3 regions of the Shewanella baltica genome follow, and region 3 is predicted to be linked to each of the others. Evidence: predicted binding sites of a transcription regulator. Region 3 holds the regulator's gene; each other region holds the start of a gene.
What was found. The regulator sigma-54, encoded in region 3, starts transcription at its own class of promoters, with help from an activator protein. The targets are predictions, from matches to a motif close to GTTGGCACGNNNNTNGNNT.
Positions count from the first base shown of each region.

Region 1: a site for sigma-54 is predicted at 8,624-8,642, ahead of DYH48_RS01605 (P-II family nitrogen regulator). Genes of this name have one in related genera too.
Region 2: a site for sigma-54 is predicted at 2,823-2,841, ahead of DYH48_RS05145 (flagellar assembly protein FlgT). Genes of this name have one in related genera too.

Region 1 is NZ_UGYM01000002.1:357,242-367,317, reverse strand. Features, by position in the region: gene DYH48_RS01650 (FMN-binding glutamate synthase family protein) at 1-250, shown strand, start outside; gene DYH48_RS23900 (hypothetical protein) at 402-611, shown strand; gene DYH48_RS01640 (hypothetical protein) at 769-1,029, opposite strand; gene DYH48_RS01635 (ABCB family ABC transporter ATP-binding protein/permease) at 1,110-2,906, opposite strand; gene DYH48_RS01630 (hypothetical protein) at 3,391-3,567, shown strand; gene aroG (3-deoxy-7-phosphoheptulonate synthase AroG) at 3,671-4,726, opposite strand; gene DYH48_RS01620 (tetratricopeptide repeat protein) at 5,103-6,296, opposite strand; gene DYH48_RS01615 (hypothetical protein) at 6,424-6,762, opposite strand; gene DYH48_RS01610 (ammonium transporter) at 6,977-8,227, opposite strand; gene DYH48_RS01605 (P-II family nitrogen regulator) at 8,238-8,576, opposite strand; gene DYH48_RS01600 (hydrolase) at 8,921-9,463, shown strand; gene DYH48_RS01595 (putative porin) at 9,545-10,076, opposite strand, start outside.
Region 2 is NZ_UGYM01000002.1:1,140,628-1,150,703, reverse strand. Features, by position in the region: gene flgA (flagellar basal body P-ring formation chaperone FlgA) at 1-594, shown strand, start outside; gene flgM (flagellar biosynthesis anti-sigma factor FlgM) at 670-993, shown strand; gene DYH48_RS05160 (flagella synthesis protein FlgN) at 996-1,421, shown strand; gene DYH48_RS05155 (LPP20 family lipoprotein) at 1,564-2,013, opposite strand; gene DYH48_RS05150 (FlgO family outer membrane protein) at 2,010-2,642, opposite strand; gene DYH48_RS05145 (flagellar assembly protein FlgT) at 2,922-4,088, shown strand; tRNA gene DYH48_RS05140 (tRNA-Arg) at 4,144-4,219, shown strand; gene DYH48_RS05135 (motility associated factor glycosyltransferase family protein) at 4,269-5,576, shown strand; gene DYH48_RS05130 (hypothetical protein) at 5,573-5,851, shown strand; gene DYH48_RS05125 (NAD-dependent 4,6-dehydratase LegB) at 5,898-6,878, shown strand; gene DYH48_RS05120 (class I SAM-dependent methyltransferase) at 6,895-7,572, shown strand; gene DYH48_RS05115 (LegC family aminotransferase) at 7,574-8,749, shown strand; gene DYH48_RS05110 (GNAT family N-acetyltransferase) at 8,739-9,728, shown strand; gene neuB (N-acetylneuraminate synthase) at 9,737-10,076, shown strand, end outside.
Region 3 is NZ_UGYM01000002.1:4,036,159-4,046,234, forward strand. Features, by position in the region: gene lptB (LPS export ABC transporter ATP-binding protein) at 1-707, shown strand, start outside; gene DYH48_RS18090 (RNA polymerase factor sigma-54) at 815-2,293, shown strand; gene hpf (ribosome hibernation promoting factor) at 2,322-2,609, shown strand; gene ptsN (PTS IIA-like nitrogen regulatory protein PtsN) at 2,612-3,055, shown strand; gene rapZ (RNase adapter RapZ) at 3,052-3,906, shown strand; gene DYH48_RS18110 (HPr family phosphocarrier protein) at 3,893-4,168, shown strand; gene mgtE (magnesium transporter) at 4,509-5,873, shown strand; gene DYH48_RS18120 (molybdate ABC transporter substrate-binding protein) at 5,993-6,829, opposite strand; gene DYH48_RS18125 (YiaD family glycine zipper/OmpA-like lipoprotein) at 7,091-7,780, opposite strand; gene DYH48_RS18130 (transposase) at 8,453-8,686, shown strand; gene DYH48_RS18135 (PA4780 family RIO1-like protein kinase) at 9,445-10,076, opposite strand, start outside.

The DNA.
Region 1 (10,076 bases), 3.7 Mb from region 3:
GTGTAATAAAGATACCTGCCCAACGGGTATCACGACGCACAATCCAAAACTACAACAAGGGCTAAATCCTAGGGATAAATCGACGCGGGTCGCTAGCTATAATCATAATTTACACCATGACTTAGGGCTGATTGCGCACTCTTGCGGTGTGACAGAGCCAAGACAGCTCAAGCCTTCACATGTACGAATTGTGCTCGATAGCGGCTTATCCATCTCACTCGACAAATTCTATTCGCACATGGATAAATAGCCGCGAACCCTTGCGGTTATTAGCCAGTACAACTTTTGTCTATATGGTTTTTACATAAGGTATATTTGAATGCGCATCACAAAAGAGGTAAGATTCGTGAGGTGAGGCGTTATTCAAATACCTTACCCACAATAGAACTTAAGGAAACACTTTGAAATCTAGCTTCGTAAGCCAACTGCCCCCCAGTAAAACTGTAAGCACGAGCTGTAAGAGCTGTAATCGCCTAACTGAGATCGAAGGCGAGCTTGTGTGTTTTCGTGAAGGACAGATCATCCGACTCACATTGATCGATGAGTCAGCGCCTAAATTGAATCTTTTATGCGAAGGTTGGAAAGCTGGCAAGCTGAACGGCGTAGCTTAATTCGGTAATATTTATCGAGAGTCGCATTCATCTAGAGTAGCTCTAGAGCAAAATCACTCTTCCTTGAGCATCGAGAATAGAAGTTCGCCTCTATCCTCCCACATTCTTATCTAACGCGTGCTTTCTAACGCATTTTCTAGCGTACGGCCTATGATCTCTAGCGCATGCTCATCATATAGTCACTTGTCGGCACGTTCATATCGCGGATCACACCCGCAAGTACCATCTCTGGATTGACCTTAGCCAAAGTAAGGCACCGAGTCGTCACCAGTAGACCCGCATTCAATTCTGCATGAATACGTTGCAGCGAATCATAATCAACACCACGTTTTTTCAATGTCGCCATGATGGCATCCCAATCAGTGGCGACTTTTTCTTCTTTGCCTTCAATGTTAACTCTCAGTGCAATATTTTCCATGCCAGATCTCTTCCGATTGATGTGTTGGCATTTGAGTATAGAGAGCCAAAGCTGAATAAAGACTGAACTGTATTGCGCTATTAACTGCTCAGAGGAGTATGTTGTTGCTCATTTTGTATCCGCCATAATTTGGCATATAGACCATCTGCCAATAGCAAAGTCTGATGATTACCTTGCTCAACAATTTCACCTTGGCTCAAGACGACGATTTGGTCAGCATCGACAATAGTAGATAATCTATGAGCTACCACAAGGCTGGTATGCCCTTTAGCAACTTCCCGCAGTGCCGACAAAATCGCTTGCTCGGAGCGGCTATCGAGTGAAGATGTCGCCTCATCAAACACCAGCACGGGTGAGCCCTTCAAAATGGCCCTCGCTATCGCGACCCGCTGTTTTTCTCCGCCAGAGAGTTTTAAACCGCGCTCACCCACCTTTGTATCCCAACCAAGGGCAAGTGATGCAATAAATTGCTCTAAGTGCGCCAGTTTAATCGCGTTACGTACCTCTTCATCCGTCGCGCCCGGGCGACCATAACGTATGTTCTCAACTAATGAATCGTTAAACAGCACGGTATCTTGCGGCACGATAGCGATGGCCCGTCGCAACGCATCTTGTGTGAGATGACGGATATCTTGTCCATCGATTTTGATCCCGCCTTGGTCTACATCGTAAAATCGAAACAACAATTTAATCAGCGTCGACTTACCAGCACCACTATCGCCGACTACAGCCACCTTTTTCCCCGCAGCAACCTTAAAACTCACGTCCCGCAGAATTTGTCGCTCGTCGTAGCTGAAATTCACATTTTCAAATACCAGCTCACCCTTAGTAGGCTGAAAATCGAGTGCTTGGGGTGAGTCGACTATCATGGGATGCTTATCGAGCAGGCTAAACATGCGCTCAATATTGGCTAAGGCGCCGCGAATTTCGCGATACACGAAACCTAAGAAGTTAAGGGGTAAAAAGAGCTGCATCATAAACGCATTAATCAACACAAAATCACCTAAGGTCATATCGCCATAGGTGACTCGGTAAGCCGCCAGCGCCATCATAGCTGTCATCGCCAGAGCGATAATCACAGCTTGTCCGCCATTAAGCGCAAATAAAGATAAACGGTTTTTACGCTTAGCGACTTCCCACTGTTCGAGCGCTTGATCGTAGCGCTGCGACTCATACTTCTCATTATTGAAATACTTAACAGTTTCATAGTTCAGCAAACTATCAATCGCCCGTGTATTTGATAAAGAGTCAGCCTTGGCGGCATCACGTACATACTCAGTGCGCCATTCAGTCGCGACCACAGAGAAAATAATGTAGGCCAACACAGCAATAAAGGTGATTGCCGCAAACGCAATCCCGTAGTTATAGAAGAAAATACCAATCACCATGACAATTTCGAGCAAGGTCGGCACTATGTTGAACACCATAAACCGCATGAGGAAACTCACGCCACTGGTGCCGCGCTCAATATCACGGGATAGACCGCCGGTTTTGCGCTCTAGATGAAAATCGAGATCAAGTCGGTGTAAATGCTCGAATACCGCTAAGCCTAAACGGCGGATCGCCCGCTCAGTCACCCGACCAAACAAGGTATCGCGGATCTCCCCCGTAATCGCCGTCAGTAAACGAATCGCACCATAGGCCAACACTAATCCCACGGGCACACTGAGGGCTTGCGCGGTTTTATCGGCATCTAAGGTGTCGACCAAATGCTTCAAAATAAAAGGCAAAGCCACGCTGGTCAGCTTAGCGATGATGAGGCATGACATTGCCAGCGCAATACGGCCTTTGTATTCCAATAAGTAAGGCCAAAGCAGCTTCATGACGTGCCAGTTTAATTTATCGACTGGACCTTCAAAATATAACGTTGGGCGCATAGGACATAACCTTGAATGAGTTATATCAATTGTAACAGCACAAACCAGACATAAGCTAAACGAAACGAACAAAGCTTGAATAAAATCAATCAGATTTTCCTGACAGACAAATAGACTTATTCACGACACAATCCGTTGCTATTCTGATCCTATTAAAAGCTAAAACATCATACTTACGTATTACACTGGCATATTCATAATAAATGAATTTATACTGATTTCTGTGCTGACATAAATACCCATAGCTTGCGTTTGACTTGAGCTCTGCGCCGTATAACAGAAGACAAGTTGGCTATGGGGGGAAGGCTTAGCTCAACCTTACTGCTGTTGATTATTTTTGCAGTTTTGCCCAAAATGCCATGGAGGCGGTTATACAAATCGATAGAATTTGTTAACCTCTACGCGCTAGATTTTGCGATTCATACGCCCAATCTCTAGCGAGAACATTAAGACAAACAAATTAAATAAGATCAAAGGAAGCTTTATGTTGGATTCCGCTAAAGTTCAATACCCGCCATTACCACTGATCCAAACTTGGGTGTGGATGATGATCGAATCAGGCAATCCAGAGATACAAGATAAAGGTAGAGACAACCTTATTGCCGCCTTTGGTAGCTTAGCCAAAGCAAATGAATACATTGTTGAAATAAGCAATAAATAGATAAAACAAAGGCGCCGGGATAGCGCCTTTGTTTTTACTTTAGCCGCAATCGTTAACGACTAACTCAGGTATCGTTGCGTTTGATGTTCGCACGAGCAGACAATTAAACCTGACGGCGTTCGATAATACTCTGATTCAGAATGGCCAACAGGCGCTCGGTATCATCCCAACCGATACACGCATCGGTAATACTCTGGCCATAACACAACTCTTGACCTTCAATTAAATCCTGACGACCTTCCACTAAATGGCTTTCTACCATAACACCAAAAATAGCAGTATTGCCCGTCGCCACTTGGCCAGCCACATCTTCGGCAACCACTAACTGACGTTGATACTGTTTACTGCTATTGGCATGGCTAAAGTCGATCATGATGTTGTCGGCAAGTTTAGCTTTTAATAACTGCTGGCTAATTTCAGCGACATGCGGCGCACTATAATTAGGCTCGCGGCCGCCACGTAAAATAATGTGGCAATCAGGATTACCTTTCGTCGAAACGATCGCCGAATGACCCAACTTAGTCACAGATAAAAAATGGTGCGGTGCATTGGCAGCACCTATCGCATCGATAGCGACTTTAATGGTGCCATCTGTCCCATTTTTAAAACCGACCGGACAAGAAAGACCAGAGGCTAACTCTCTGTGCACTTGTGATTCAGTAGTACGGGCGCCGATGGCTCCCCAGCACATTAAATCTGCCATATATTGTGGGGTGATCATGTCAAGAAACTCGCCCGCGGTTGGCATGCCGCTATCGTTCAAATCCACCAATAACTTACGCGCAGTGCGTAAACCATCGTTGAGTTTAAAGCTGTTATCCATGTAAGGATCGTTAATCAGCCCCTTCCAACCCACTGTGGTTCTTGGCTTTTCAAAATACACTCGCATCACGATTTCGAGTTGATCCTTATAACGCTCACGCAGCGCAACCAGACGTTGACCATATTCCAACGCCGCTTTGGGATCGTGGATAGAACAAGGCCCAATCACCACTAACAGGCGATCATCAGTTTTAGCCAGAATATTGTGGATACTATTTCGCGCATTAAACACAGTCGCAGAGGCTTTTTCAGAAGCAGGAAATCGTTCTAGAATCGCGATAGGAGGAAGTAACTCTTTTACTTCTTTAATGCGAACGTCATCATTTTGGTAATACATAATTTTACTGCTCCAACTCTGGTGTTTTAGGCTATTTCTATCGCTGCGATAAGGGATCTCAACTGCAATACTGAGTTCAATTTATCGAGTCTCAAGCGCCAATGCAACCAAGTTGTCTCCATTTCAAAAAATCAAATATAACTTATTGTTTTAATATATTTAAAAAAAATTAAAATTCAAATATGCCAGCTAACTCACAGCCTTGATGAACAAAATCGAATATGGCGGATAAAAAGCAGGCGGGAAATGCTTGCGGCAAGTATGAGTGAGCTATCCATGCCTGTCAGCTAAGGTGTTAACGACTAAACGCTTGAATGAGTGCAATTGATGCCAGCTCTCTATGTAAGAGAACTGGATGCTAAAGAGCTAGCCAATACTAATGGTGCAGCATGACTTGTAACTTGTTCTGATAACGGTGACGCTCTGAATCATCGCGGCTCAAAGCTAGCGCTTTTTCCATATTCAGTTTGGCACGTTTTTCATCCCCCAGCGCCCAGTAGGTTTTTGATAAACCGAAGAAGAATTCATGCCGATAATCGGCCTTAGCCAACGCCCTTTGATACCAAGCCAAAGCCTCGTCGTATTGATGCTCATCAAAGGCTTGCTGCGCCATATCATAGTAGTAATAGGGATTATGTATTCTTGCTAATTCAAGTACTTTATTGATTTCGGCCCACTCATCAAGCCGCCCCTGATCCCCTAAAATCAAAGCTAAGTTATAAAGCGTGGTTAAATTTTTCGATTCAAATTTAAGGGCATAGCGATACACCTGTTCGGCCCGTTTCTCATCCCCTTTATGCCGATAAATGATGGCGAGCGTATTGAGTGAGGGCACAAACTGACCGACGTTTAAACCCGCTTTGATGAGGGCATAGGCTCTGTCTAAATCGCCATTCACTAAAGACTCTGCCGCCATGTTGTTGTAAAACATGCTGATTAAGGTCTGCTTATTCACTCGGGTCTTACCATATCCTCGTAGGGCGCGCTCAGGCATAAAGTCCACTAAGATTGCCGAAGATGACACATAGACTGAATGCAAATTCTCGGGCGGAAGTAAGCGTAAGTTCACATGACCATTGATTAAATAGAAATCCCCTTGCTTGTCCCATACGGGTTCAATAGCGATATCTTGATACTCAGCGCCCACATTCAATATGTCCGCCAGCGCAGAAGTCATTACCACTAAGGACATGCAATTCCCCGCCCTTTGGGCGTAGGTTTCACGGGCAATTTGGGTCAGGTTATCTTGATAGCGAAAATCAATTTTAGCGCTATTGGTTTGACTGGCATTGATATAACTGGCTAACCATTCGTTGGCTAACATGGCGTTATTGTGGGAAAAAGTGTATTTGTCATAGCTACGCTTTACGTCTGTCACCACCTCTGGCGGCAAATAAAAAATATCCGCAACTGAAGGAATATCGGCGACAGGGGAAAACAGTGAATCGGCAAGTAGCGACTCAAGATCAGACGGATCAGGCTCGATGGTCGTCGAGCTACAGGCAAACAACTGACTGAGTGCAGTGCCCATGATGGCACTCAGGTATACGGCTCGGAATAGTTTCGACATATGTCCTCCCACACCATTAGCTCCTATTTGAGCTTATTACAAATGGCGAAAAAGACGACATAAAATGGTTACAAAAAATGACAATCGCTATCGTTAAAAAATAACGGTAAGTGATTTAGCAAGTTAGCTACTGCGAAGGTCGATCAACCTCTATGTATAACTCGCGCTGCTGGTAATTGTACGGCCGATAGTTATGTTCCCCACAGGTGAAATAGCGATAGGGCTTCATCACAGTAATACAACCTAAAGGTAAAGCCTGCAGAATTTGGATCTGCTGCTGACGACGCAGCGACTCCTGCCACTCAAAATCCTTGAGCACTTGATCGCGCACAGCAAAGGCATCGACAGACTCACTCGAGCGGTTAACTATGACTTCTCCTGCTAAGGCAGATACTGATATCAAGCCAGAAATGACGATAAGACTGAGTCGCGTAAATTGACCGACAGCTGTGGCATTTAAACTCATAGTTCACTCCTTTATTCGTGCAGTAAATGGTGCAGGTAAATAATGCTGCAAGGAAACAGTAATACTCGGCAACCGACTTATGCCTTCCCCCTTAAACTAATTGAGCTTCAACCATTGCGATGACCCATATAAAAAGCAGAGCCTAAGCTCTGCTTTACTATCCCTCGATCCACGCTAGGCATCAAGTTGAATCACAATTAATTCGCCAGTTTACTTAGCCAGCATTTTTAACCGTAACAAACTCTGGATACGCATCGATACCGCAATCAGACGCATCCATACCATTGTATTCTTCTTCCTCTGTCACACGGATCCCCATGGTTTTCTTAATCACATACCAAACCACAAAGGATGAACAGAATACCCAAGTAAAGATGAAGGCTGCACCGGTCAACTGCCCAGTAATAGTCGCATCAGCGTTGGATAATGGCACACACATTAGACCAAGGAAGCCAGCCACGCCGTGTACTGAAATCGCGCCCACTGGATCGTCAATCTTAATGCGATCTAAGCCCACAATCGAGAACACCACCACGCCGCCCGCAACTAAGCCAATCACACCCGCCATTAGCAGTGAAGGTGAAAGAGGATCTGCAGTAATCGCCACTAAACCCGCCAAAATACCGTTGAGTATCATGGTTAAATCCGCTTTACCCCAAATCATCTTACACACGATAAGCGCAGAGATAGCACCGAATGCCGCCGCAGTATTGGTATTAACAAACACTTTTGCCACTGAGCTCGCATTCGCCGCATCCGACACCATTAATTGCGAGCCACCGTTGAAGCCAAACCAGCCCATCCACAGAATAAACATACCTAAGGTTGCCATCGGCAAATTAGAGCCAGGGATAGGATTCACTTGACCGTTAGGGCCATATTTACCCTTACGCGCACCGAGCAACAACACACCCGCAATCGCCGCCGTCGCACCTGTCATGTGCACAATACCGCTACCGGCAAAGTCCACAAAGCCCAGTTTAGAGATAAAACCTTGGCCCCAAGTCCAATACCCTTCTACTGGATAGATAACCGCTGTCATCACCACAGAGAAGAACAGGAAAGCCCATAACTTCATCCGTTCCGCCACAGCGCCAGAGACAATTGACATCGCCGTTGCCACAAACACCACTTGGAAGAAGAAGTCAGATTCTAATGCATGGCTCGCATCTGATGATTGAGAACCGATTAAGGTACCAATCGATGGCAACCAACCCCCTTCAGTGTTATCCACATACATGATGTTGTAGCCAACCAGCAGATACATCACACAGGCAATCGCGTACAAAACAACGTTCTTAGTTAAAATTTCAGTGGTGTTTTTAGAGCGAACTAAACCCGCTTCTAACATGGCGAATCCCGCCGCCATCCACATAACTAACGCACCAGAAATCAAAAAGTAAAAGGTATCGAGTGCAAAGCGTAGTTCAGTGACTGTGCCGCCTAATTTTGTTAATTCTTCCATTGTCAGCCCCTTATAGCGCTTCTGTATCGAGTTCACCCGTACGGATACGGATAGCTTGTTCTAAGTCGACGACGAAGATCTTACCGTCGCCAATTTTCCCCGTATGGGCCGCAGTGGTAATGGCCTCAATCAACATGTCGAGATTTTCAGCCTTAGTGGCAATTTCTAGTTTTACTTTTGGCAAAAAATCCACCTGATACTCGGCGCCACGATACAGCTCTGTGTGCCCTTTTTGACGGCCAAAACCTTTAACTTCGGTCACCGTCATGCCTTCAATACCTATTCCGGCGATAGCTTCACGGACATCATCCAACTTAAATGGCTTGATGATAGCGCTGACTAGTTTCATCCTGACCTCCAAAAAAACGCGATTGTTATTAACTTGTATCAAAGTTAATTCAATCATTAGGCCAACAATTTAACTTACTGATTATTTTAAACTTTAACTAAAAAATGTTATTTTTAAAGGTTAAAAATGCACCATAATCGAGCACAAACAAGTGCAACGCACTCTTTTAGTGAGCAGTTTAAGTGCAGCAGCTATTCGACCTTAGGCCTATTGGTAACAAGGTTAAATTGGGGTCTACTGGGGGAAGCGTAAATCGAGATGAAACCTGAGCATCACAGCACAAGCTCTTAGACAAAAGCGAAGATCATCACTAAGACAATCATCAAGCGCAGAAGGAAGGCCCGATGTTAAAACCCGAAGAATGTGTTCTCGTTATCGTCGATGTGCAGGGAAAACTTGCACAAATCATGGATAACAGTGACAAGCTGCACCAACAACTACAGACCTTAATCCAAGGTGCACAATTATTTGAAATACCCATACTGTGGTTAGAACAGCTACCCGATAAACTCGGAGCAACCAGTCCAGGGCTTCAAACCTTACTGGAGAAAACCGGCTCCCCCATTGCCAAGCAACATTTTAGCGGTTGGCACTGTGAAGAGTTTGCGCAGGCACTCACTAAGACAAATCGTAAACACGTCATACTGGCGGGCATTGAAACCCATGTGTGTGTTTATCAAACCTGTTGTGACCTTATAGAACAGCAATATTCGGTGCATCTCGTGGCAGATGGCGTCTCGTCACGCAGTGCCGATAATAAACAACTGGGTATTCAGATGATGACGACCAGAGGCGCCTTATTAACTAACGTGGAATCGCTATTATTTGAATTACAACATCAAGCCCAAGGCGAGCGCTTTAGGGCATTATTAAAACTGATAAAATAGTCTTAAATTCATTTAGAGTAAAAGAATAAGGGTCACATTAACTTGTGACCTTTATATTAAATAATCGTTACAAAAATTAAATTAGAAACGACCAGTCAAACCTAAACCAATAAATACACCATCAGCATCTGAATCTAATTCTCTAGCTAACTCAAAGTTTGCAGAGAAGCTATCAGACAGACGTAACCAATAAGCGGTTTTCAATACGAAAGTATCATCATGACCATCATCGGTATAGCCTAGACCAACAGACCATGACTTAGTCACATACCAATCAGCACCTAAATTGAATGTGTCGTCAGAATCTTGATGTGTCCAGTTTGCGCTCAAATCAACACCAGTGGTTGATTGCAGTGCAATAAAGCTACGCACTTTTAAACCGTATGACTCTTCGATGCTATCGCTGCCATCGTTATAGAAAGCAGATACTGCAGAGCTATCGTTGAAGTAATAACCGACTTCTGCACCGTAAGTGTTCCAGTCAAAACTGCCGATTTCAGAACGTTGATAGTTAGCAGCAATAAACCATTTAGAAGCAAATACATAAGCGCCATCAACACCAATGGTATCTAAATCTGATTCATCATAATTGCTGTAATTAACGCCAACATTA
Region 2 (10,076 bases), 2.9 Mb from region 3:
CTTATTTCAGAAAAGATATCCGTGCCAGCGAATGCCAAAGTCGATATTTCGCCGCAAATAGTTGACGCAAGAATGCTGCCGTCACAATGTTCGTCGCCAATTCAGGTTGAATTGGCTAGTGACAGGGAAATTAGCCGTAATAACACCCTAAAAGTCAGCTGCAATACGCAAGAGCTCGCTTACCCTTGGCAAATTTATATCTCGGTTAGAGTGGATATTTTATTCCCCGTTGTTGTCACAACTGAAACCTTAGCACCTGGCGAACTCATCTCCCCTAGCCAAGTTGAAATCCGTTACATTGAGCAAAATAGTTTACGGGGCGCTGAATTTGATGATCCAAGTAAATTAGCTGGTGTGCGAGTCAAACGACGCGTCTCGAAGGATTATCCTATATTGAGCAATAACTTATGCTTCGTGTGTAAAAACGACTCGGTATCTATTTATGTTCGTTCTAACTCATTCGAACTTAAAACTGCGGGCGAAGCCCTACAAGATGGCAATAAAGGCGATCGGATCAGAGTCAAAAATAGCAGTTCAAACAAAGAACTAGATGCTATAGTCACGGGCATTGGCGAAGTTGAAGTAAGAATGTAAAATAATCTAAAGCTTTTTTATAAGCTGCCGATACCCCAGTTAAGAAATCCCGTACACACGACGCTGGAGCCGAAAATGGCAATTGATATTAGCAAACTCAACACTGCAACGACCACACAAGTTCGTTCAGGTGCAACTAAAACTAGCAGCGATCAATCTGCTCAAGTTGCCACAAAATCGACAACACCACAAAGAAGCGACTCAGTGGTGATTACAGCGCAAGCGCAACAACTTCAAGGAGCTCAGACTAAAATGGCGAGCCTTCCTGAAGTTGATCAAAAGAAAGTGGCCGAAATTAAACAGGCTATCGCCGAAGGCCGCTATAAAATTGACCCTGAAAAGTTGGCTGCCAATATTGCAAGTTTTGAAGCCGAACTTAATGACTTGAATAAAGAGTAACTATGACTGAAATAGCTAAACTGGTAGATCTACAACACGCCCATTTGGCTGTTCTTAAGCAAATCATACTCAAGGAAAAAGGCGCTTTGGTTGACCAAAACGCCGATTTACTGCTTTCTCTTGCTAACGAAAAATCACAATGTCTGAAAGAACTCAAGACTAATGACGATATTCTGGCAAACCACACTGATAAGTCTCAACTCACTCAGCAAAGTGAACTCGTGCATAAAATGGCCGTTGTCAAAGACGCATTAACTGAATGCAAAGAACTGAACGATCAAAATGCCAGTTTAATTGAGATGAATTTAGCCAGCCTGAATCGCTTCGCTCAAGCTTTACAAGCTAGCAGAAACGCCTCCAGCCTTACGTATAACGATAAAGGCAAGACCTCAACTATCTCAAGTTTAGGCAATGATTTAAAGGCCTAACAGGCGCATCAATTTCCACTCTGTATTTCCCGCTTCTAAGCTCTGCTTTGATTAAAGATTAGACTTTGATACTTGTGCAGAAAAAGAAAAGCCGCATAACTACTCGCATAGTACGCGGCTCAATAGAGTCATGTAGAAATGACTAGAAATACGTGACTTCTTTCACTCGCTGTGGACGACTCTGTTGTTGATACAGCGCCCATACCTGTGAAAAATCCAGTTCTAACTCAGTGACATAATGATCGCCAGCTGGATAACTCTTAACGACCCGCGCCCCACGGATCACACCAGAAACCGACGCTTTAACATTATCGTCCGTCAACATCCAATCACTGACACTGCTGTTTGCCGTTATTTTCTGCCCATAAACTTGTTCTGCTAATTCACGATAGGCCACAATTTTTGATGCTTGCATGGCCATCAACACTCTTTGTGATTGCTCTTTAGCCGGTTGAGTCGCTAAGGGCGCATATCCTATGGCCGTTAACTTAGGAAAACTCGGCGGCGGCACATCTTCCCATTGCACATATCTATCTTTAGCAGCGCAGCCAGTTAGCATTAGCGCCGCAATAACTAAAAGGTAGCGTTTCATTTTCCATCTCCTAAAACACGGACTTCATTCATGCCTGGACTCGCCTGACGATATAAGATGCCATTTTGTGACACAATTTGCTCCGAAGGCTGCATGTAGTTTGCCAACTCTTTTTGAGTCACAAAAGTTTGAGAGGCTGATACCACACGATTGTTACTTATGTTCACAATCCGAGTATTGATCGCCATACCATTGGTAACGGGGCTCATAGTCGATACAACAAGATGCTCAACGGGAAGATTTTTCGACAATTGTTGCCAATCTCGCGTCAAAATAAAATCCCCATTAGCCGTCACTCTCAAGCCATCAGCTAAATTTAAATCCACTACATTAAACTGAAAGCTATGGAGCGACGTCATTAATCCTTGCTGTAACTGCTGCGCCAACGCATTTGTGCCATTCATGTCACCCACTAATACAGGGGTTGCGACAACAATTGGTTGATCAGAACGCAGAGCATCATTTTGCTTAACGAGCTCTGTCACAATTCGCTGTGCTAAATGGTTGATCACTGCCGTTGGCGGCAACCCATTGCCATCCACTAAACTCGGCTTGGGCGGTGTAACCGATTTAGCCACACATCCACCTAACATCAGTAATGTTAAGGGAATAATCACACGCTTTAGCATTGGATTTACCTCATCTGTGGGTGTACTGGCAATTAAATCACTCACACTCTACGCGTCTCATTTTTGTGAGTAACAAAAGCCAGCAATCTTCGGACCAAAATTGCTCCAGCCCGACAATATTATGCTCATACGCTGTATATCGACTGCGCCAATGGAAACTTTATCGAAAACTCTCGTTACTCAGGCATGAAATTTGCTTTGTCGGTATATTAGATTAAGTGTCAGGAAACTGGCTCGATTAGCAAGCTCGCCAATAGCTTAGCGATAAGGATTGTATTGATGCACATACCACGTTCAGCTTCGCTCATCATTTTGAGCCTTGCACTGCTGTCTTTGCCTACTCGGGCCGAATGGATAGAAGCCAGTGGTGAAGCGACTATTATCAATGGTAATACGGCTCAAGCAAGGGAAGAAGCAATTAATCAAGCCGTTAGCTACGCTACATTAAGCACAGGCATTCAAATCTCCAGTGAACAACAAACCTCTAACGGAAACCTTACACAGAATAACTTCGCGATAAATCGCAACGCCCAAGCCATCAGCATCCAACTCGTTAGCGAACGAATCCAGGGAAACAAAATTTATGTGTCCCTACGACTCGATCTAAATGATGATCCTACGCAGCAGTGTCCAAATGGACAATTAAAGGCCGCGATTCTAATCCCTCAAGCACAAATCAAAGATCGTACTCAGCTCAGATACGGACAGCTTTCAGGCTTTGAAGAAGTGATCTCAGAAAAATTAGGCAGTGTTATAGAAGATTACTCTTCCACAGGTTTTAGCCACACTCACGCTAAAGAGCTGCTCGATATTAAACAAGATCTAGTGGATATTCGCGGTTATCGACTCCCAAGCTGGCTCAGTGAAATTACCGACAGCCAATATATCCTCCAACCACAAATCATGGATATCTCAATGGAGCCATTGCAGCCAACCTTCCTAGGATTCTGGGATGAAGCTCCACTCAGGCAATTCCAGTTCAAACTTAGCCTTTATCATGGGATCAGTGGCGAAGAAGTCTGGAGTAAAAGCTACAGCACATCATCGCCATGGGAATTTGAAGAACAAGCCATTATTGCCCCGAATACGGACAGATTCTGGCGATCATCCTATGGCAAAAATATTACTAAGTTAATGCAACAGGCTACCCACGATTTAGACAGTACACTCAATTGCAGACCCTTACTCGGCCAAGTCGTGAGCCGCCAAGCGGACAGGATCATTTTAAATCTCGGCCGTAAACATGGCATTCGTGTTGGGGATAAATTCCAAGTCGTATTACAGCAAAACCTACCCGATCGACTCAATGAAATGCGCGCAGTCGCAACCAAAAGTCGAGCCACGGTAAAAATCGAACAAGTGAGTGAAGAAAGCTCTACAGCAGTACTTTTAGACCAAAATGCAGCCTACAATGTGCAGATAAACGACATAGCGCTTAAGATTTAAGCAACTAAATCATAAGCCTTTTAATCAGAGATAAAACCAGTATAATCACTGTCGTCTCTCTATAGCTCAACAGGATAGAGCAGCCGCCTCCTAAGCGGCCGATCGGGGTTCGAGTCCCTGTGGAGAGACCAGATAGTGATCGAACTGGCGTCTGAAATAAGCAATTCCAGAGGATGCGGAATGACCGACCTGTTCACATCAAACATTGCCATTATCGAACGTCGCTGGCCTATCGTCGCGGCAACAATTAAAAGCCAATCTATCAACCACCTAGATTCGCACCTAGTTCAAGGCCAAAACCAAACAATTAGCGTTAATGGTATTCAATTGAGCAGTCGCCATGACCGTATGGCAGAAGTGAATCTCAATATTGATCAGTTACCTTCTCATAGTCATATCGTTCATTTGTATGGCTTAGGCTTAGGCGATTTACCTCGAGAACTCTTACTTAGCTACCCGCTAGAAAAACTGAATGTAACCTTGCTTAATGTGGCGATCACTCAATTAGTGCTCAGCTATACCGATCAAACCGATTGGTTATCCAATCCTAAATGCGAATTGCATCTCGCCACACCAGAAAGTACATTAATCTTACCTTTCATTACCTCTTCAGCGGAATTGGTGTTAGCCGATGATGATGGTGCAGTGTTAAGAAATAAAATATTAATCCACTACCAGACTCTCTTTGCGGCAAGATCACATCAAACCCAAGACCCTCAAATTCTGGCGCGCTTTCAGCAAAATACAGCGCTAGTACAGCAAGACGATGATGTTTCCGAGCTTTACCTTGTACCTCGACAGCAAGTCATCGTAGTCGGTGCTGGCCCTTCTTTAGAGGCGGCGCTATCTCAGCTTGAGTGTATTTCTAAGCGTAAAAATCGGCCACTTATCATTGCCGTTGATACGGCATTAAAACCTTTATTACAAAATGGTATTAGACCGAATATAGTAGTGAGTATCGATGCAGATATTAATGAGACACATCTGTTGCCAACTCAATCGGCGGGGATCAATTTAGTCTATTTTCCAAGATTGTCATCAGAGGTACTAATACGTTGGCAGGGAAAGCGATTTGTAGCCTATGGCAAACACGCCTTATATGACAGTCTGCGAGCGATTAAGCATCATGATACTCTTTATACTGGAGGCAGTGTGCTTCACCCAGCAGTTGACCTAGCAGTAAAAATGCAAGCAAAAGAAGTGTTTTTAATTGGCTGTGATTTGAGTTTCCCCAATAATAAAACCCATACATGTTGGGCCGATGGCGAACTTAATATGCACATTGCATCGCAAGCATCGCACCAATGGGTGTTAAATAACCAAGGCAAAAAGGTAACTACCAGCCTTAGTTTCATTAGCTATATCGATGCCCTCGAAGCTTATATTAGAGTTCATCCCAACACCGTTTTTCACACGACCAGTACACTCGGCGCCAAAATTAAGGGGTGCCAACATATGGACATTAAAAACTTAAGGTCAAAGTTATGACAGTAGATGTCGATAATGTACTCATGGATTTACGTGCTGCTGCTAAGCATTTTTTACTGGCAGAAGAATCCTTCGGCGCTGAATCAATGTTACAGGTAATTGATCGACTGATTGCACTTTCTAGTCAATTGTCGCCCCAAGCACAATATACACTGAATCAACTTGTTGGACAGGCTTTCGCGGCTCAGCAACGACACGACTTAATTGGATTAGCGGATTATCTTAATGTTGAATTATACGACTTCATTCAACAATTCGACGATTCTAGAGATTAGTTGAAACGCTAGGCCCTGATGCCTCTTTCAAAAGCAAAGGATTATCATGAAAAAAGTACTAGTGACTGGAGCGGATGGGTTTATCGGCTCTCACCTTGTCGAAATGCTAGTTGCACAAGGTTATCAAGTAAGGGCACTTAGCCAATATAACTCCTTCAATTATTGGGGTTGGCTTGAAAACATTGATTGTCTCGATGAGGTTGAAGTCATTTGTGGAGATATTCGTGATCCGCACTTCTGTAAACACTTATGCAAAGATATCGATGTGATTTATCACCTTGCAGCGCTTATCGCAATTCCTTATTCCTATATAGCCCCCGATAGCTATCTTGATACCAACGCGAAAGGCACCCTCAATATTTGTCAGGCCGCACTTGAAAATAACGTTTCAAGAGTGATTCACACCTCAACTAGTGAAGTCTACGGCACAGCTAAATACGTCCCCATTGATGAACAACACCCTCTGCAGCCACAGTCACCTTATAGTGCCTCAAAAATGGCGGCAGATGCGATGGCAATGAGTTTTCACAATAGCTTTGAGTTACCGCTCACTATCGCTCGACCATTTAATACTTATGGTCCGAGGCAATCGGCACGAGCTGTGATCCCGACGATTATTAGCCAAATTGCTGCGGGAGCGACACAAATCAAGTTAGGCGATATCTCCCCTACCCGTGATTTCAACTACGTGTTAGATACTTGCCGTGGCTTCATCGCATTGGCGGCGCATGACAATTGCATCGGTGAAACGCTCAATATCTCGTCCAATTATGAAATATCAATTGAAGACACTCTGAACATTATCAAGCAAAACATGCATAGTGATGTGGAATTCATTACGGACGACGCACGCTTAAGACCTCAACAATCTGAAGTGTTCAGATTATGGGGAGATAATAGTAAAATCAAAACACTAACTGGATACCAACCTCAATTCGACATTCACATAGGATTGAAAGAAACCATTACTTGGTTCACCGAACCAGCTAATCTGAGCAAATATAAGTCTACTATTTACAATAGATAATAGGAGTGTGGCATCAATGACGGCATCATGGGATCCAGTATGGGAAACAGTATTCACAACCCAAGCTTGGGGAAAATACCCAGGTGAAGACTTAATTCGATTTGTTGCCCGTAACTTCTATAAAGCGCCAAACCGAATCAACGTCGAATTACTTGAAGTCGGATTTGGTACTGGGGCAAATTTATGGTTTATTGCCAGAGAAGGATTCACAGTTCATGGTGTAGAAGGCTCCCCTTCGGCATTGAACATGGCGATTGAGCGACTCAATCGAGAAGTACCTGATTGGAATGGAGATTTATGTCAAGGCGATATGCTCAATCTTGACTATCCCGACAATCGCTTTGACGCGGTTATTGATAATGAGGCTATTTATGCGAACAGTTTCGAACATGCGCAAACAATGTATAAAGAAGCTCACCGAGTGTTAAAACCAGGTGGACTAATGTTCAGCCGTATGTTCACAGATGAAACCACGGGATATGGGACAGGGCAGCAAGTTGGCCCCCATGCATTTATGGTTGATACCGGGCCCATGGCTGGCAAAGGATACACTCGATTTACCACAAGAGAATGCTTAACTACCTTATTTTCACCATTCACATTAGTCGAATTACAATTAATTAGTCGCGAAAATGATCATGGAGAAAAAGTGAGTGAATGGATTGCCATTGGTCAAAAAAACATGGTTGAATAGCATGAAGACATCATCCATTGATCACACCATCAAATTTATCCGTGAACTTTACAACATCAATGGAATCTTGCCGTTGCATGCCCCCTATTTTGACAGTGATGAAATCAATATGGTCACTGATACGATACACAGTACATTTGTATCGAGTGTCGGAAAGTACGTCGATCAATTTGAGGGATTAGTCCAAGAATACACCCAAGCTGGTGCAGCAGTGGCAACTGTTAATGGCACGGCTGCGCTTCACGCTGGCTTATTTTTAGCAGGGGTCAAACAAGGTGACTTAGTGATCAGCCAGTCACTCACATTTGTCGCAACATGCAATGCAATTCATCATTTAGGTGCCCAGCCACTGTTTATCGACGTTTCATTATCACATTTGAGTCTCTGCCCTGTCTCACTCGACAACTATTTAACTGACCACGCTCAAGTGACAGACAATAATGAGTGCCGTCATAAGTTGACAGGAAAAATCATCAGAGCCATGGTTCCCATGCATACATTTGGACATCCGGCAGACCTCGATGCATTAGTCGCTTTGGCCCAGAAGTGGTGCATTACCTTAGTGGAAGACGCTGCGGAAAGTTTAGGCTCATTTTATAAAGGCAAACATACAGGTACCTTAGGTAAATATGGTTGTATTAGTTTTAATGGTAATAAAATCATTACGACAGGCGGTGGCGGCATGATTTTATGCCAAACCTCGTCCGAGGGCATTTCAGCTAAACACATTACAACAACTGCAAAACAGCCCCACTCTTTTGAGTTTTACCACGATGAAGCCGCATTTAATTACCGAATGCCCAATTTAAATGCGGCACTAGGATGCGCGCAAATGAACAAGCTCAATCGGTTCCTTGTGCAAAAAAGAGCCATAGCCAATCAATATGAGGTTTTTTTTGCCAACACTGAATATCAATTTATTAAGGAACCACCGGAGTGCAGCTCTAACTATTGGCTAAACGCTATATTGCTGCCGGATCCAGCACAAAAAAGCACATTTCTTGAGCAAACAAATCAAGCTGGCGTCATGACAAGGCCTGTTTGGCAGTTAATGCACACATTACCCATGTATTCAAATTCGCCTAAAGGACCACAAAGTAATGCCGAATGGCTTTCGCAACGACTGATTAATTTACCCAGCAGCCCACAAGCAAAAGCAAAAAAATATGGATGCTAACACTCTGATTAAAGACATCTACTATCAAGATGCATATGCCAAGCTTTACCTTAATGCCATAGACTCACTGAGCCACTTTGAATATAGTGAAGGCAACCAATGGTTTAGGTGTTTAAGTATTAAACGCCCCATTCCTCACACTCTTGAAGTTGGACTTGAAGACCCACTCTTTGATTTAGAAACGCCCTATGGGTATGGTGGGCCTGTCACCAACAGTGATAACATCAACTTCATCCGCCGCGCAATGCAACATTACCGTACTGATTGCCAAGCCAACCATATTGTGTGTGAATTTATTCGTTTTCATCCACATAACCCACTTGCAACGAACGCTAGCTTGTTTGATTTTCATCTCCAAGAACGTCGGGTCGTTAGCGTCAATCTGCTCGCAGATGAACAACTGCGCTGGCAAGGCTACTCGAAGACAACTCGTAATATTATTCGTAAATGCCAACAGAAACTAACGTTAGATGACAACATCAGTGTGGATGAGTTCATCACTCTCTACCGTCAAACTATGGACAAAAATAACGCTGAACCCTTTTTTTATTTTCCCCGAGCCTATTTTGAAACCCTTAGACAACAGAGTCACTGTCAGCTTTTAGGCGTTCGAACATTAGATGGGGCGTTAATCTCAGCGGGCTTTTTTTTCCACATAGGACCCCTTGCCCACTATCACTTATCAGCCAACAACTTGGAACGGCAACACGAAAATGGCAATTACTATTTGCTTGAGCAGGCCTTTATTTGCGCAAAAGCGGCTGGTTGCAAAAGTATGATCCTCGGTGGCGGAAGAACATCAGCAGAAGATGACAGCTTATTTAGATTTAAAGCTAAGTTTTCAAAAGATATTTTACCTTTTTACATTGCCGGATTAGACTTTAACCCTGAGCAACGACAACGGCTCAACGATGCATGGCAAGCGCGTCATCCTGATTTGAACCTTCATCGATTTCAAAAGTATCGGCTGATACCCTAGGATATTTAATGACGAACAAAACCTTCATCATTGCCGAAGCTGGCGTTAATCATAATGGTGATATTCAGCTGGCAAAGGCACTTATCGACGCAGCGGTAGCCGCTGGAGTGGATTGCGTTAAATTCCAGACATGGAAAACAGAGCTATTAGTCACGCAAAAAGCCGAGATGGCACAGTATCAAATTGAAAATACGAAAGAGAACATATCCCAATTTGATATGCTCAAAGCACTAGAATTAAGCTATCCAGATTTTGTTGAACTCAAAGCCTATTGCGAGCAACGTAGCATTATATTCATGTCAACGCCTGATGAAACTGAAAGTGCCACCTTTTTAAATGGCCTGCAAA
Region 3 (10,076 bases):
AAAATCTGGCGAAGAGTTACAAGAGTCGCCAAGTGGTTAAAGACGTTAGTCTGACGGTAAAAACCGGTCAAGTCGTTGGCCTACTCGGCCCGAACGGCGCGGGTAAAACCACAACCTTTTACATGGTCGTTGGTCTGGTTAAAAGCGATAAAGGCCATATCTTTATCGACGATGATGATTTAACCGCAGATCCTATGCACCTGCGTGCCCGCAAAGGCATAGGTTACTTGCCGCAGGAAGCCAGTATCTTCCGTAAACTGACCGTCCATGACAACATCATGGCCGTGCTGCAAACGCGTAAAGAACTGAAAAAAGAGCAAAGGGAAGAAGAGCTAGAACATCTGCTTGAAGAGTTCCACATCACCCATATCCGTGACAGCCAAGGCATGTCATTGTCGGGCGGTGAACGTCGCCGTGTCGAAATTGCGCGGGCGTTAGCAGCAAATCCTAAGTTCATTTTGCTCGATGAACCCTTTGCTGGTGTCGATCCGATTTCGGTTATCGACATTAAAAAGATTATCGAACAGCTCAAAAGTCGTGGCCTTGGCGTGTTGATCACAGACCACAATGTCCGTGAGACATTAGATGTGTGTGAACATGCCTATATCGTGAGTCACGGAAACTTGATTGCCGAAGGAACACCCGCAGAGATCTTAGACAATCAGCAAGTTAGGGCTGTGTACTTAGGTGAACAATTCAGGCTATAGTTAATCAAGCGGAGCCAATGCAGGCAATTTATGCCAACATTGGACTCCACTCAAGATGATAACAAGCGACCTCATCCAACAATAATAACGTAGGGATCAGCGGTAACATGAAAGCGTCACTCCAGCTCAAACTGGGTCAACAGTTAACCATGACGCCACAATTACAACAGGCCATACGTCTGTTGCAACTGTCGTCATTAGAACTGCAGCAAGAGATCCAGCAAGCCTTAGATTCTAATCCCCTTCTCGAGCTGGAAGAGGATCAATTCGACGCCACTAAAGACCCTGTAAACCAAACGCTATCCGATACGGATTTCAGTGAATCTAGCACCCTGCCGCCAGAAAAAGACAGCTCCACCATAGACACGGCAGAGTCGCTCACGAAAGAGTCCATGCCCGACGAACTCCCCATGGACACCACATGGGATGAAGTGTTCACCGCCTCACCCAATTCTGGCCCCGGCGGCAGTCGTGAAGACGATATGCCCTTCCAAGGTGAGACCAGTGAAGGCTTGTATGAACACTTAGAATGGCAAAAAAACCTCACGCCGTTTTCTGAAACCGATTTAGCCATTGCCACCGCCATTATTGATGCCATCGACGATCAAGGCTATCTCACCCAAAGCACTGACGAAATCCTCGAAGCCATGGGCAATTCGGAGGTCGAGCTCGACGAAGTCGAAGCCGTACTCAAGCGCATTCAACATTTTGATCCCATTGGTGTTGCCGCCCGCGATTTAAGCGAGTGCCTGTTGATCCAACTGTCGCATTTCGCCGCTGACACGCCCAACCTAGAAAACGCCCGCATGCTGATCAAAGATCATTTAGATCTGATCGCCACCCGCGATTTTAGATTGTTGATGCGTAAGACTAAATTAAAAGAGGATGAGTTAAGAGACGGCATCGCGCTTATCCAAACCCTCAATCCCCGCCCAGGTTTATTGATTACGCCCAACGATGACGAATACGTCATCCCAGATGTGTCAGTGTCGAAGAAAAATGGCCGCTGGGTGGTTGAGCTGAATCCTGACTGCATGCCAAAAATCAATGTAAACCAACATTATGCCTCGATGGCGCGCAGCACTAAAAGCCAAGCCGATAGCCAATTTATTCGTGGTCATCTGCAAGAGGCTAAATGGTTTATCAAGAGTTTAGAGAGCCGTAATGATACCCTGTTGAAGGTGGCGAACTGTATCGTCCAATATCAGCAAGGTTTCTTTGAATACGGTGAAGAAGCCATGAAACCTATGGTGCTTAACGATATTGCCGAAGCGGTAGAAATGCATGAGTCGACCATCTCACGAGTGACGACACAGAAATACATGCATACCCCTAAGGGACTTTTTGAACTAAAATACTTCTTCTCTAGCCACGTCGGTACTGACGATGGTGGGGAGTGCTCATCCACAGCAATCAGAGCCTTCATTAAGAAACTGGTTGCAGCGGAAAACCAGAAAAAACCATTGAGCGACAGTAAGATGGCGCAACTTCTGGCAGAACAAGGGATCAACGTAGCCCGCAGAACCATTGCGAAGTACCGAGAGGCTATGCTCATTCCGCCTTCTAATCAGCGTAAAAGTTTATAACCTACAGTGGATATCGGAGGACGTTTCTATGCAAATAAACCTGAGTGGACACCATGTCGAAATTACCGAATCGTTACGCGCATATGTAGAAGAAAAGTTTTCAAAACTTGAACGCCATTTCGAACAGATCAATAATGTGCACGTTGTGCTCAATGTCGAGAAAATGCAACAGATTGCCGAAGCGAGAATAAATCTTATCGGTGGTGAAGTTTTTGCTACTTCAGAGCATGCTGACATGTATGCCGCTATAGACGCCCTGATTGACAAGCTTGATCGTCAGGTTATTAAACACAAAGAGAAGTTAACAAAACACTAATAATGGAACTTTGTACCATACTGCGGCCGGAGTGCACTACCTGCGCCACTCCGGGCAGCAAGAAAAAGGTACTGGAACTCATCAGCGACTTAGTCGCTGCCCAGTACCCGACCCTCTCATCTCAAGAGATATTCGAAAGCCTAGTGGCGCGCGAAAAGATGGGGAGCACAGGTATAGGTAACGGCATCGCCATTCCACATGGTCGACTAGCCGATATAGATCAGCCCATTGCCATACTCATTAAGTGTGAAGAGCCGATAGCATTCGATGCTATCGATAAGCAACCTGTTGATATTTTATTTGCACTACTGGTGCCTGCTGACCAATGTCAGCAACACTTAAGTACCTTGTCTTGCATGGCCGAAAAGCTGAGCGACAAGCAAATATTAAAGCAATTACGCAAGACGCATGATGAAACGGAACTCTATCAGGTAATCACTGGATGAAACTGGTCATAGTGTCGGGCCGCTCAGGCTCAGGCAAATCTGTCGCCCTAAGGGTACTCGAAGATCTCGGCTATTATTGTGTCGATAACCTTCCCTTGCCCTTAATCGGCACTTTGCTTGAGCAACTCAAAGGCAGTAACGATCTCGTCGCCATCAGTGTCGACGTGCGTAACATGCCTGAGCAGGACAAGGTCTTAGTGAAGCAACTGGCGAGCCTGCCTCCTGATACTGAGTTAACCAGCTTCTTCCTCAATTCCAGCGATAAAATTCTGCTCAAGCGTTACAGCGAAACCCGCCGTTTGCATCCTTTGTCGAAGAGCCAAGTCTCTTTGCAAGAAGCGATAAAGCTGGAAGGGAAACTGCTCGAGCCTATGTCAAAACTGGTCGATCACTACATAGATACGTCGAATTTGAATATCTATGATTTAAGCGATCAAGTGAGACAAATTCTGCTCGGCAGCGTCGATAAAGAGTTAGTGATTAACTTCGAGTCCTTTGGCTTTAAGCACGGAATGCCAACTGAAGCCGACTTTATGTTTGATGTACGCTTTCTGCCTAACCCACACTGGGAACTGGCGCTGCGTCCATTGACAGGCTTAGATGAGCCCGTGGCTGAGTTCTTAAATCGTCAACCACTTGTGAATAAGTTCATCTGGCAAATCGAAAATTTGCTGGAAACTTGGCTGCCACATCTCGAGCGCAACAATCGCAGTTATTTAACTGTGGCGATTGGCTGCACGGGTGGGCAACACAGATCGGTTTACGTCGCAGAGCAATTGGCTAAACGCTTTAGTAACGGTAAACATAAAGTTTATGCCCGCCATCGAGAGCTGAATAATGCCAAAGCTTGAACGTCAGATCACCATCTGTAACAAACTGGGATTACATGCCCGTGCCGCCACTAAGTTGGTGGTACTGGCATCCGAGTTTGATGCGACCATCACCTTAATACAAGGCGATAAACAGGCATCTGCCGCCAGCGTGCTCGGCTTATTGATGCTTGAGACTGGCATGGGTAAAACCATTAAACTTATCGCCGAAGGCCCAGATGCTGAGCCCGCTCTGGATGCCATTTGTGCCTTAATCGACGCTAAGTTTGACGAAGCCTGTTAGTTTGATTTCATACTCAGTGTTCCACACAGGCACTCAGATCAGTACACATCACACTTAGCACTGCTTATTTGTGCAGTTCACATCTCGTTTCAAAAGCTTGGCGACATATTTGTCGCTCGACGGCACGAACCATAGGCGATTACACTAGCGAGCATTACCGCTGACTCACCTTAGTTTTAGCCGCCTTAATCTATGCGTAAAACGCATGACCTATGCCAGAGCGCTCTATCTGTGACTGAAGCATAGTTATCGCGAAGTCACCGCTAAGTCTCAGCCCTGCGCCAAGCAGCGCACTCTCGAACCAATTTGCCGCACAGTGGCGGACAACTATGGAGGACAAATGCCCGTAGATAATTCAGAAAACGATCACACCGGACATAGTCTCGACCAGTTAAACCAAGCGCTTAGCAGTGGCATGTTTGTGCACGTGCGTAACATGCTGCAAAAAATGGCCGCCTCAGATATCGCGCTGATCTTAGAATCCTCACCACCCAGCGCCAGACAAGTGCTGTGGCAGCTTATCGATCAAGAACAAATAGGCGACATACTCGACGAGTTAAGCGAGGAACTCAAAGATCCGCTGATCCGCAGCATGAGTCCTGAGCGAGTTGCGAAAGCGACGGCGAGCATGGACACCGATGATCTGGCCTATATTCTGCGTAGTCTTCCCGATGCCGTTTACAAGCAAGTGCTGCAGTCGATGACGGAACAAAACCGCCAGCGGGTAGAACAGGCCTTATCCTATCCCGATGAAACCGCCGGCAGCTTGATGAACACAGATACCGTCACCTTAAGACCCGATGTAAATATCGATGTGGTGCTGCGCTATCTTCGCCAAAGGGGCAACCTGCCAGACACCACAGATACCTTATATGTCGTCGATAAACAGGACAAAGTGCTCGGCGGTGTCAGGCTGGCAGATCTACTGACTTGCGCGCCAAGCACCACAATTCGCAACATCATGGACCCCGATATCCAAAGTATTCCTGTGAGCATGTCCGACAGTGAAGTGGCGCAGAAATTCGAACGCAATGACTGGGTATCAGCTCCCGTTGTTGATAGCGATGGCAAGCTGCTAGGACGAATAACAATCGATGACGTGGTCGATGTTATCCGCGAAGATGCCGAACATTCCATGATGGGGATGGCGGGGATGGACGATGACGAGGATACTTTTGGCCCTGTGCTAAAAAGTACCCTACGTCGCTCACTCTGGCTCACGATTAACTTGTTCGCGGCACTGCTCGCCTCCTCTGTCAGCAATATGTTTGAAGGCACTATCGAGCAATTTGCCACTATCGCTATCTTGATGACAATTGTCCCTAGCATGGGCGGTGTGGCTGGTAATCAAACCTTAGCGCTCGTGATCCGCGGTATTGCCTTAGGCCATATCGGCCAAAGCAACGCCCGTTGGCTTATCGGTAAAGAATTATCGATTGGCTTTCTCAATGGCTTAATGTGGTCGATTTTAGTCTTTGTTGCCGTGTTGCTGTGGAAGGATGATATGGCACTGGCGGGATTAATTGGCAGTGCCATGCTGATCAACATGACAGTGGCTGGGCTTGCAGGTGCGAGTATTCCATTGATTTTAAAACGCCTTAAAATCGATCCCGCCCTCGCTGGCGGCATGGTGCTCACCACAGTCACTGACGTGGTTGGCCTGTTCGCCTTCCTCGGGTTAGCGACGCTCTATCTGATGCACTAACGCACTAATGTTTTAACGCTTTAACGCTTTAACGCTTTAACGCTTTAACAATTTGAGTTTATAACAAAAACGGCACCGAAAGGGTGCCGTTTTTTATCTCGCTGAAAAACTAAATAAGGCTATTTTGCCGGAGGTTGAAAGCCATAACTGCTCAGTATAGCTTGGCCTTTTGCCGATAGAATAAACTCAGCTAACGGCGTTGCGGCAGCATTAGCGCCCTGCAAAACCAGCAAACCATAGTCGGCCCCCACGGCGAGTTCCTGCGGTAAGTCGATGATTTGTAGACTCGGCACTTCTTTTTTAGCCAGCACAGCATTGGTGCAATAGGTTAAAAAGATATCTGCTTGCTTGTTTTCCATCACCCAGCCATAAGGATTGCGATCTTTAGGTGGTTTAGCACTTTCAGGGCCGCCCGTCAGTTGCAATGCCTTGGTCTCTAACGCGGCTTTCGCATTGGGTTTTACCGCTTCGGCCTTAGCAAAAACGGCCCAGGCATAATCACCCGCCGGATCGGCTTTCGGGGTTGAGGTGCCAACTTTGACCTTAGGATCTAATAAGGTATCGAGTAGCGTTGCGCTCGTCACCTGAACATTATCCTGAGCAACTGCGCAGAGTTGATTACGGGCAAACATTTGCACCGCTTTCCCCTGACCCGCATCCACTAATGCCTGCGGATGTTTCATATTCGCCGAGGCAAAAATATCGACTTTTTCCCCCTCTTGAATGCGTTTTAACAGTAAACCAGATGGAGCATATTGTGCCGCAACACTCGTTTGCGACTCGGCTTGATAAGCGGCAATAATATCTTTCATAGCAGTCTTTAAACTGCCTGCGGCGCGCAGCTCTATCGGCGCAGCTCCTGTGGTCACTTCGGCTTTCATCGGCATTCCTTGTACAGCAGCCACCATGATGACAGGGCTTAAACTCAAGGCAACTAACACGTGTTTTCTTATCATAGTCATATTCTCCTCTGGGCGCTAAAAGTCATTCTTGTGACTTATCCCCATACAGAACGTGAAATCGATAAAGGGATCAAGCTGAACTCATCCCGAAGCAAACTGCTGTGATGTGATTGTGGTGCAGATCACCCAAAACACAGGTTAGAGAGGACAAATTGTCTAGCTAAAATCTGCGGGGCACTTATCGCTAAATATACCTATTACAGAAACAAAAAAGTCGCCCTCTGGCGACTTTTGTAAAACTAGAATGCTTAATGTCTATTGACCCGTCGGCGTTAATACAATCTCAACGCGGCGGTTTTGGGCGCGGCCATTGGCATTAGCATTTGATGCGATAGGACTCGCTTCACCCATGCCTTTTGATTTTACACGAGCAGAGGCGACGTCTTTGCTCATCAAGTAATTACCCACTTCACCCGCACGTACTTGTGACAGACGTAAGTTGTAAGAGTCTGAGCCACTGCTGTCGGTATAACCTAATACGTTAAGCTGCGTTTTGCTGTATTCCTTGGCCACAACCGCCATTGAGTTCAGCACGCGTTTAGCGCCGTCGCTTAACTCGGTTTGATCTACGCCGAAGGTGACTTCATTAGGCATGTTCAAAATGATGTTATCGCCGCTACGGGTCACACTCACGCCCGTTGAGGCGAGTTGTTGGCGTAATTTGGTCTCTTGCACATCCATGTAATAACCAATACCACCACCGACTGCCGCGCCTGATGCAGCACCAATTAAAGCACCTTTACCGCGGTCGCTTTTGCTCGAAGAGACTACGCCAATGGCAGCCCCTGCGACGGCACCAATCAATGCACCACTGGTCGCTTTAGCGGTTTGTTGTTCGTTTGAATAGGGATTGATTGTTGTACAACCCGATGCAACTAGCGCGGTCGTCAATACCACTATGGCTAACAGGGATGGTTTAGATTGCACTGCCTGAAAACACTTCATCATTTATGACCTCTTTATATGATTGATGACTGTGAATACCGCTCAAAGGGCAAGAAATATCACTTCACACTAAGTAATACGAATGACCTAGGGATTGCCACAAGGCAGGCAGTATATAAGCAATTACGCTCGAGACAATCCTTTATCCATATTCAATTCTGCTAATCCAGATTTTAGTCAGCAAAGATACAGATTTCGGGCTTCAATCTTGGCTTAGACCGCCCAGCTCCATATCAAGCCGATGGCACCGAAATAGTGCGTCTTGCACCTTTTTTGTCAGCACTAAAAAATCACGCCGTTTTAATTCAATATACAAACTAATGATTTTAAACATTAAAATTAAAATTAGAATATTGGCACGAATTTTACATACTACTAAGTGAGTAGACAGTTAGACGCGGTAGAAATCGCCGAAAACTCAAGTCGACTTCAACAGGATTAATCCAAATTAAATGGACCTATCGAGACAGAAAATGAACTCGAGAATTTAAGGCCATGAAGGAGGAAGTATGAAAACAGTCATGAACTTTATCGCACTATGTCGCCACGAATGGATTTGTCTGCGCCACCTAGGTCTGAGCCAGTGGGATTTAGAACAGCGTCAATATCATCAATAAAAGGCAACGCAAACGGTCATATTTTAGTTAGAAAGCAGTAAAAGAGGGAACGCTCATGGGAATCGCAGAAAATAGTCTCAAGCTACATGTTATCACCGAGGTTAAAGTGCAAGGTCGCTTACTGTCGGATGTTGCACGTCAATACGGTTTATCTGCCAAGGCAGTCTATCAATGGGTGCGGGAAAGCGATCTGCAACCCCAGCAAAGAGAATGCGCATTAATGAGCGAGATTGCCCAACTGCAGAAAAGGATTAAACAGCTCAATAACGAGCTACGCACCATAGGTTAAGCGCTGCATGGCAATTGAGTGCCAGTACAACAAGTTAAACGTGCCCGAATAGACAAGGCCGGACGAGATTGCATATCGCCCTGCTGATAACGCTAACGATGTAAAAGATGTGCTAACAACAATAATAACAGCGCCCTTTTTAGTCCGGCCTTGTCGTCCAAATTGATGAACCCAGCGAAGATTGGGAAATAGTATTAAAACCGACAAACCAAACGAACAAAGACAATGCAAAAGTTTCGGCAAGACTGGGGAGGGAGTTATCTCCCCCAAGATCAAATATGTGAATTGTGCTCCCCCAAGTCATGAACATATTTCTCTCTCTAGTCTTGTCATTTTATTCACAGGATCAATGATGATCCAGCGCTATAACGAGTGTGGCGCGCCAAGGAAGGCTGTGATTTAGTGTGCTGTTTTATAGATTGACTGAAGAGTTACCAAGGTTTCGGCAAGGATTGAGGGAGTTGTCTTCCCCAAAGATTAAATATGTGAATTGTGCTCCCCCAAGTCATGAACATATTTCTCTCTCAGCTCTTGTCCTTTTATTACACTGTTCGATGATTGCTAGCTTGTTTATAGCAACAAGGATGGACCCAGCTCCAATCGGAGATTAAGCCAAGGGTTGGCTAACGCCAAAAATTAAATAACAATAATAAAATCAGTAATAAAATCAACAATAAAAATAATAGTGACACTTAATTTTTAGCATAAAAAAGACGCTACTTTGAGCGTCTTTTTTATGGGCGAAAAACGACTGACAATTAATAGTCTTCTTCGTTTGCCTCTTGGATCCTTTGTTTACGCTCTTGCGCCTCTTCAAAGGCCGCTTGAATTTCCTCGAACACGGCACTGACATCGGCTTCGACCAACACTTCGGTAAACTCACCGGTTAATGGCGTTTCAGGCTTCAATTCACCCGCTTCAAACAGGGCCCAAATCTCTTTGGCATATTGTGTTTTCAACAGCTCAGGAGCATACAAGCCATAGTATTGGGTCATGTTATTCACATCACGCGCTAACATCCATTTGGCATGGTTATTCGCCGCGGCATCGACGGCCTGAGGCAAGTCGATAATCACTGGCCCTTCACTATCGACTAACACGTTAAACTCAGACAAGTCACCGTGCACTAAACCTGCACAGAGCATACGTTTGACATAGGTCATCACCAACGCATGATCGTTCAGGGCTTTTTCTGCCGACATACTCACATCGTTCAATCTCGGTGCGACATTGCCCTCGGCATCCGTCACTAACTCCATCAGCAACACGCCATCAAAACAACCATAGGGCGTTGGCACGCGCACACCCGCATTCGCTAAACGATAAAGCGCTTCAACCTCGGCATTTTGCCAAGCTTCTTCCTGCTGATCGCGACCAAATTTAGAGCCTT